DNA from 2 places in the Bacillus sp. F9_6S_D1_P_5 genome. Region 1 is predicted to be linked to the other one. Evidence: riboswitches for the same ligand, from Rfam matches in the RefSeq annotation. Region 1 holds a riboswitch; the other holds the start of a gene.

Region 1 (4,218 bases):
TCTTTTGCAACCCAATTCGGTATATCCGTTCTCATTCTCATCCCATCATTATCTAATAAATAAGACTCATTCATTCTTTCACCTCACTATGTATAGCATTCAATTAAGACCATTACATACTCGGCCTGTCCTATACCTATTTAAAAATTCGACTGAAAAATTATTTAAAAATACAAAAAATAAAATCGCTTACTTGACTAAATTCTCCCAATTCGTGTATATTTAAATTAATCATTTAGCAGAATATTCAAGATTATAGCATTTTTAGTTTATATTATCTTTTCAAATGAATTTCACTAAATGAAAAACGTAAATGTTTTTTAGGAGGAATTGTAACATGCAAGGAAAAGTAAAATGGTTTAACAACGAAAAAGGTTTTGGATTTATCGAAATGGAAGGCGCTGACGATGTATTCGTACATTTCTCTGCTATTCAAGGCGAAGGCTACAAAGCTTTAGAAGAAGGTCAAGAAGTATCTTTCGATATCACTGAAGGAAACCGCGGACCTCAAGCTGCTAACGTAGTAAAACTTTAATCCAACATATGACAGGAGGTTACCTAACTTGGTAACCTCCTTTGTTATTCCTTTGTATATTTCCGTTTTCCAGAGCAAAAACTATGTGAAATGCGCAATATACAAAGGAGGAATTAGCAATGGGATCAGAAGTAAATGATTTTGAAGAAGTAAAATTCCGTGTAGAAACAGCACAAAAAATGGTAGGATCAGCGACAATTTCAATGGATCCAGATACATTAGAGCATGCTACTACTGCTGTAGAAGCCGCTCGCTCCCAGCTTGAAATTATGAAGTCTGTTGCAACAGATTTAGATGAGCCGTTTCTGATGAATGAGGAAAAAAAATTAAGTCAATGCGAGCATCAATTAAATGAAGCGAAGCACTAAAAAACATCCAGAGAATTTTCTCTGGATGTTTTTTCATGACAGCTGTTCTCCATACTTTTTCAACGTTTCTCCAACTGTACATTGCCTGATACAAAATGAATGAGCGTAATACTTACTATTCGTCTTTCGATTATGTTCTCGCAAAAAACACCCTTCACAATACGTTTCTAATAAGTCATTTACCTCTGTAATGAGTTGCTTTTTATCCACCTTTGCACCTCTCTATTCGGTTATTTCTTTATGACTATCAATGACGGTTCCTTCTAATGCTTGTGTAGCTAATTGATGTGCTTCTTTGTTTTGTTTTCTAGATATCGGCTCACATACAAGTTTTAATTTCATTTGCTTCGCCTTTTGTTCAATTTGATCTAAGTAATGATTTAAATGCTCATCATAACAAGGCCATTCTCCAGCCAATTGCTGCAGTACAACTTGCGAATCGCCGCGGAGTGTAACTGCTTCATACTTAATTGCTAATTCCTCGAGTATATTCATACCATATAATAATGACGCATATTCCGCTTCATTATTATCATATATGCCTTCTATGTATGCATTACGGCGAATTCGGTATTTTGCATTTCCTTTTTTATAGTATACACATATACCTACTCCAGCTTCTTTCGTCTGTACATCATAACCACCATCAAAATAAACGAGTATTTCTTGGGGCTCTTCCTCCACTTGTTTACTCAGCTTTTTCATTTCCTTTAATGACCATTCTGCATCCATTTCATCGTAAAATAATAATTCCTTCACTCTTCCTGTTTTCTCGAAATCCTCTGCAAATTGAAGTACTTCTTCTATGTTCATATAATCTGTCGTTAACTCTGTCTGCAAACCGCGCTTTGTTTTATACAACCAATGAATTTTATATTTCATACTAGATTCCCCTTATATAAGACTTCTTATATGTAGCCAGCTAATGAAAGCCTCACTTTATTTTATTATATTGTATCAAGAGTCACAGCATTATATTCAATATGATTACATACAAAAAGAGCTATGCCTTTAGGAATAGCTCTTTCATCTATTACATAAATCTTTCAAATTGTACTCGTTTATTAATCCAGTACATTACAGGCATACCAATCGCCATGACAACAAATTCACCAACTGCACATGTCAACCAAGACAACATAAATGGTAAACCCAATGCAAGATGAAGTTCAATTGCAATCATAAACATTGTAATTGTAAAGATAACTGTATTAAAAATCATACGAGCCCAAACACCTTTAATAAATCGCATAGAAATAATCGTTGCAACTAATGCAAGAATAGATTGCCCTACTCCAAATACTAAATCGTAAGCGATCATAGGTGAGAAAAAGAGATTCGTTAAAAATACACCTAATACAATTCCGTAAATTGCTTTCTTATTAAATACAACAAGATGATTAAACATCTCTGAAATACGAAACTGTACATTCGTAAAGCCAAATGGCTGAATAAGCATAGAAACAGCAATATATAATGCCGCTAAAATACCATTACCGACTAAAGTTCTAATATTCATGACAAAATCTCCTTAGTTTTTTTACGTGGGATGGTTTCGAACCACGTTATTCGTTTTTTAAGCAACAAGATTATATTCTACGCAATACACACTCTTTCGTCAATAGATTCCTATCATGAACTACCTTTTTTCTTTTAGACAACGTATAATAAAACATATGAAAGTTTTAGGAGGTTTCACTTCATGACAGCAACAATTCAAAATGAAAGAGTGATCGTTTCCATTTCTGACAAAGGTGCAGAATTACAAAGCGTTCGCTTAAAAGAAGATAACACTGAATACTTATGGCAAGGCGATTCTACTTATTGGGGGCGCCGCGCACCCATTTTATTCCCAATTGTCGGCCGATTAGTAGATAATACATACTACGTAGATGGTACACCATATTCTTTAACACAACACGGCTTTGCTCGTGATCTTACATTCTCTGTAAAAGAACAAAGTGAAACGAAAATCACTTATATTGTTACTAGTAATGAAGAAACATTAAAAAAATACCCATACGAATTCGAATTACTCGTTTCTTATGAGCTAGACGGACAAATCGTTCATGTAACATATGAAGTAAATAATCCTTCTTCAAAAGAGATGTTCTTCTCAATCGGAGCACATCCTGGTTTCAACTTCCCGTTATTAGAGGGTGAATCATTTACAGATTATCATTTATCCTTTAATGGTTCTGAACGCATAGAAACAAGCGTATTAGAAGGACCTTACCTTTCAAGCAAAAAACAATTAATCGCTGAAAATACGAATGAATTACCACTTACATACGATTTATTTAAAAATGATGCACTTATTTTTGAAAATATGAACACGGATGAAATCTCTATTCGTTCTCATAAACATAATAAATTTGTAAAAGTAGAATTTGACGGATTCCCATTTGTCGGCGTATGGACACCAGGCGAGAATGCACCTTTCTTATGTATTGAACCTTGGTACGGAATTGCCGATGAAGTAACTCCAGCAAAAGATTTCAAGGAAAAAAAAGGAATTCAATCTTTACAAGCGAATGAAACATTTACATGTCGTTATAGCATTACAATCGGCTAATTACTCTATCCCCTACTTCAAAGAAACATATAAGTAGGGGATCATCTTATCATTTGGAGGTTTCTCATTTTGATTGAAGTATATATTGATGGTGCATCAAAAGGAAATCCTGGTCCTTCTGGTGCGGGAGTATTTATTAAAGGGGTTCAACCAGCTGTACAATTATCATTACCCCTCGGGACAATGTCCAATCATGAAGCAGAATACCACGCTTTACTTGCGGCATTAAAATATTGCACGGAGCATAATTATAACATTGTCTCTTTTCGTACAGATTCGCAACTTGTCGAGCGAGCTGTCGAAAAAGAATACGCAAAAAATAAAATGTTTGCACCTTTATTAGAAGAAGCACTGCAGTACATAAAAAATTTCGACCTCTTTTTTATTAAGTGGATTCCAAGTAGTCAAAATAAAGTTGCTGATGAGTTAGCTAGAAAGGCTATCTTACAAAATTAACGGGGGTATGAGTGTGAAAAAAGATTGGATTGCTCCTCTTGCTTTATTATTTGTCTCTTTTATTTGGGGAGCTACGTTTGTTGTCGTTCAAAATGCTATGTCTTTCGTTGGTCCATTTACTTTTAATGGTATTCGCTTTTTATTCGCCGGAATTATTTTATTATTCGTTCAAATGATTTTCGCAAAAAAAACTTCAAAACAAGATATAAAACAGAGTAGCCTTGCTGGATTAATCGTTGGATTCTTTTTATGTGTTGGCTATGTGTTACAAACATTCGGCTTAC
Region 2 (4,218 bases), on a different contig from region 1:
TCACATGTTTAACATCGACATAAAGCGAAAATGATGAGATAATAAAAGAAAATTCAGAATACTAAAGAGGTGTTTCTAATAAGGAGCACCTCTTTTCACCAACAAAAAGGGGGGAAAGAAGTATGCTTCAATCTAATATGGATGTGAGTTTAGAAAGTTTGGTGAACTCATTACAGTCTACTCGAAGCACGCTATTATCAGAAATTGAAATGTTAAATGATACAGAGGTGAATGTAAAGCCACGCCGTGATAAATGGAGTATTATTCAAATTTTGCATCATTTGCATTTAGTTGAACAATCAGTGACGTCTGCCCTTGTATATGCTTTACAAAAAAATGAAAGAAACACGACTCCATTTAAAGACCTCCAACTTACGCTTGATCGCACATATAAACGAGAAGCTCCTCAGCAAATGCAACCAACAGAAACGTTAATGAAAAAACAGCAAGGAATTCAATTACTAGAACATTCACGACAAGAACTATTACACGCACTTCATAGTGTGATAGATGAAAAAGATCTATTTGAAAATGGATTAAAGCATCCTATTTTTAATGATTTGAATTTGTATCAGTGGGTTCAATTTCTTGATTTGCATGAACAAAGACATCTTACGCAGTTAAAAGAGGCGAAACACGCAATTTTGCAACGATAATCAGAAGGAAGTGGGAGACCACTTCTTTTTTGATACGTGCATAGTTTTCTTTCTTATTTTGGAATACTACATGGAGAAAGAAAAGAAGGAGTTGAAAAGTATGTCCAAGAAAAAGAAAGAAGAAGAGCGCGCGTGGAAAGCACGTAAAGAAAATCAAAAACCACATGGAAAAGTGAAAGCTTTTGCTGAATTAGTTGAAGGAACAGAAAAAACGTGATGAAATACTCATCACGTTTTTTGTATGAGTGGAAAAGTTAATAAGAAGGTTGTACCAGTACCTTTTTCACTTATAATATCAATTTTTCCATTCATAGCTTGCATAACGCTGAATACGACCATCATTCCAAGACCAGTACCTTTGTCTTTTGTTGAGTAGAAAGGGGATCCAAGGCGTTTTACTTGTTCTTGATCCATGCCAACTCCTGTATCTTTTATATATAATTGAATATGCTTATGATCAGGAACTAATGTGAAATAAAGATCACCGCCTTTTGGCATGGCCTCAATGCAGTTTTTTAAAATATTTAACAAGCATTGATTTAGTTTTTGTTTTTCTCCCGCGATAAAAAAAGAAGTACTTTGCTTTATATAATGAGTACGCACATTTGCTAAATTAGCAAGCGGTGTAATTAGCGATAATGCATGTAATAGTTCTTCTTCTAACTGTAATCTTTGTTCTTTTTCAATACTTGGTTTTGCAAAGGTTAAATAATCTGTAAGAACGTGGTTTGCTTGTTCGATTCCGTTGATGGCTATGTCAATATATAATTTTCGCTCTTGCTCAGTGCATGTATCTGATTGTAAAAGTTGTAAAAATCCTTTCGTTGAAGTTAATGGGTTGCGAATTTCATGAGAGATGGATGCTGCCATTTCACCAATTAAATGAAATTTTTCAGCATTCATAAGTTCGTTTTGTAGACGAACTTGAGTTTGTAATATGTGTAATAAATATAAAATAAGGATGGTACCAAGTATCGTACATAACTCATACACAATAATATGTGGTATATAATCAGCCTTATTTGTAACCTTTGAAAGGAAGAAAGGTATCCAACTAAATCCGTATGTGAGACTGTAAATAATAGCAAGTATTATTTTTATACGATTAGAAGTTCGATTGAAAAATTTGTATGTAAATAGTAGAACAATAAATAGAAGGATAGAACCGATAAGCGATGGGAAAACACCTATTCCTCCTAATAAGAAGCGGTATATATTTAATACCACTAATATTGATCCACCGGCAATAGGACCTCCGGTTAATGTACCGACAACTAATACGATATGACGCATATCAAATTGAAATCCATAATCTGTTTTTGCTGCGAAAGTGATACATAGTATAGTAACGAGGCAACATAATACAATAAATATAGCTGAATTTAATTTAGGAGAGCGTTTCCCTTTTTGATTCCAAAATAAATGGTATACGAGCATTGTAACAAGGATGAATAATATATTTAAAAAGAGATAAATAATAAAGGATTTCAGTGGGATGCCTCCTCTCTTCTCATATTAAATTAATCATACTATAAAATGAAAGAAATGAAATGAGAAATAGCGGAAAAATCAGAAATTTTTTCTGGTAGTATACAATATGTTACAATAAGCTTTGTCAATGAAAGAAGGAATTCCGTGCAATGCGCGGGAGAGGTTCGCGAACTCCCTCTATAAAAAACTATGGAAACAACAATATCTTTAGGTATTGTTTTGTTTTTTTATTGTGACAGTTCAAGAACGTTCTTTCTTCTTATTTGTAGTAGAGAAGGAGAATGAGTGAAATGAAAAAAGAAAAAGCAGTTGTTGTTTTTAGTGGAGGACAAGATAGTACGACATGTTTATTTTGGGCAATAGAGCAGTTTGCAGAAGTAGAGGCTGTAACGTTTAATTACAATCAACGTCATAAGCTAGAAATTGATTGTGCAGCGGAAATTGCAAAAGAGCTAGGAATTAAACATACAGTACTAGATATGAGTCTATTAAATCAACTTGCTCCAAATGCGTTAACGAGAACGGATATGGAGATTACACATGAAGAAGGTGAATTGCCATCGACGTTTGTAGATGGACGAAATTTACTATTCTTATCATTTGCTGCTGTATTAGCAAAACAAGTTGGAGCACGTCATATTGTAACGGGTGTATGTGAAACTGATTTTAGTGGTTATCCAGATTGCCGTGACGTGTTTGTGAAATCGTTAAACGTTACTTTAAATTTATCTATGGATTATCCGTTTGTAATTCATACACCACTTATGTGGATTGATAAAGCGGAAACATGGAAATTATCAGATGAACTTGGAGCATTCGAGTTTGTTCGAGAAAAAACATTAACATGTTATAACGGAATCATTGGTGATGGTTGCGGTGAATGTCCAGCATGTCAACTTCGTAAAGCAGGATTAGATACGTACCTACAAGAACGCGAAGGAGCGAGTAACTAATGGATAATTTCTTTGGATTTCGCATCGTAGAAAATTTGCAAAAAATGGACAAGGATATTCAGCGTAAACAGCTCAAATATCATAATAAACGAGTAATGGTCAGCAAGGAATTTACTTTTGATGCAGCCCACCATTTACACTGTTATGAAGGAAAATGTAAAAACTTACATGGACACACATATAAAGTGGTATTTGGGATTAGTGGATATGTAAATGAAATAGGTCTTGCGATTGACTTTGGAGATATAAAAGAAATTTGGAAGAATGAAATAGAAATTTATTTAGACCATCGTTATTTAAACGAAACGTTACCAGCGATGAATACAACTGCTGAAAATATGGTCGTTTGGATTTATGAAAAGATGGCAGAAGCGTTAACAAAAGATAATCGTGTGAACGAATATAAAGGAGCTCGTGTTGAATTTGTTCGTCTATTTGAGACTCCGACTAGTTATGCAGAAGTAAGACGGGAGTGGATGCTCGATGAGTAAAATCCCTGTCTTAGAAATATTTGGTCCGACTATTCAAGGTGAAGGAATGGTTGTAGGACAAAAGACGATGTTTATCCGTACAGCTGGCTGTGATTATAGCTGTGCTTGGTGTGATTCTGCTTTTACGTGGGATGGATCGGCTAAAGATCAAATTAGACAGATGACAGCAGAGGAAGTTTGGAATGAGCTTGTAGAAATTGGTGGGGAAAATTTTTCTCATGTTACGATTTCAGGTGGAAATCCGGCATTGCTGAAAAATATTGAGTTTCTCCTTTCTATATTAAAAGAGAATGGAATGCGAACGGCAATCGAAACGCAAGGGAGTAAATGGCAAGATTGGTTACTTCAAATTGATGAGATAACGATTTCTCCAAAACCACCAAGTTCGGCAATGAATACTGATTTTCAGAAGTTAGATGCTATTATTCAGAAACTAGCAGGAAAAGATATTAGTTTAAAGGTAGTAGTATTTGACGATTATGACTTCGAGTATGCAGTTAAGATGCATGAACGTTATCCAGATGTACCATTCTTCTTACAAGTAGGGAATGATGATACAAAAACTGTGGATGATGCGATGTTGATTAAAAAGCTATTGGATAAGTATGAGTGGCTTATTGAAAAAGC

What was found. A riboswitch is a leader RNA that binds a small molecule or an ion and turns the genes downstream of it on or off. The one in region 1 is predicted to bind preQ1.
Region 2: another riboswitch for preQ1. It lies ahead of queC (7-cyano-7-deazaguanine synthase QueC); the one in region 1 lies ahead of ACUXEY_RS13190 (QueT transporter family protein).

Annotation. Positions count from the first base shown of each region.
Region 1 is NZ_JBTREW010000009.1:101,812-106,029, forward strand. It holds gene ACUXEY_RS13165 (YqcI/YcgG family protein) at 1-74, opposite strand, end outside; gene cspB (cold shock-like protein CspB) at 338-535, shown strand; gene ACUXEY_RS13175 (DUF2564 family protein) at 655-903, shown strand; gene ACUXEY_RS13180 (zinc-finger domain-containing protein) at 937-1,113, opposite strand; gene ACUXEY_RS13185 (ribonuclease H family protein) at 1,126-1,785, opposite strand; gene ACUXEY_RS13190 (QueT transporter family protein) at 1,937-2,422, opposite strand; PreQ1 riboswitch class I at 2,429-2,473, opposite strand; gene ACUXEY_RS13195 (aldose 1-epimerase family protein) at 2,606-3,478, shown strand; gene ACUXEY_RS13200 (reverse transcriptase-like protein) at 3,548-3,934, shown strand; gene ACUXEY_RS13205 (DMT family transporter) at 3,948-4,218, shown strand, end outside.
Region 2 is NZ_JBTREW010000020.1:33,054-37,271, reverse strand. It holds gene ACUXEY_RS21565 (DinB family protein) at 123-656, shown strand; gene ACUXEY_RS21560 (DUF6254 family protein) at 757-873, shown strand; gene kinB (sporulation sensor histidine kinase KinB) at 885-2,093, opposite strand; PreQ1 riboswitch class I at 2,301-2,344, shown strand; gene queC (7-cyano-7-deazaguanine synthase QueC) at 2,438-3,100, shown strand; gene queD (6-carboxytetrahydropterin synthase QueD) at 3,100-3,591, shown strand; gene queE (7-carboxy-7-deazaguanine synthase QueE) at 3,584-4,218, shown strand, end outside.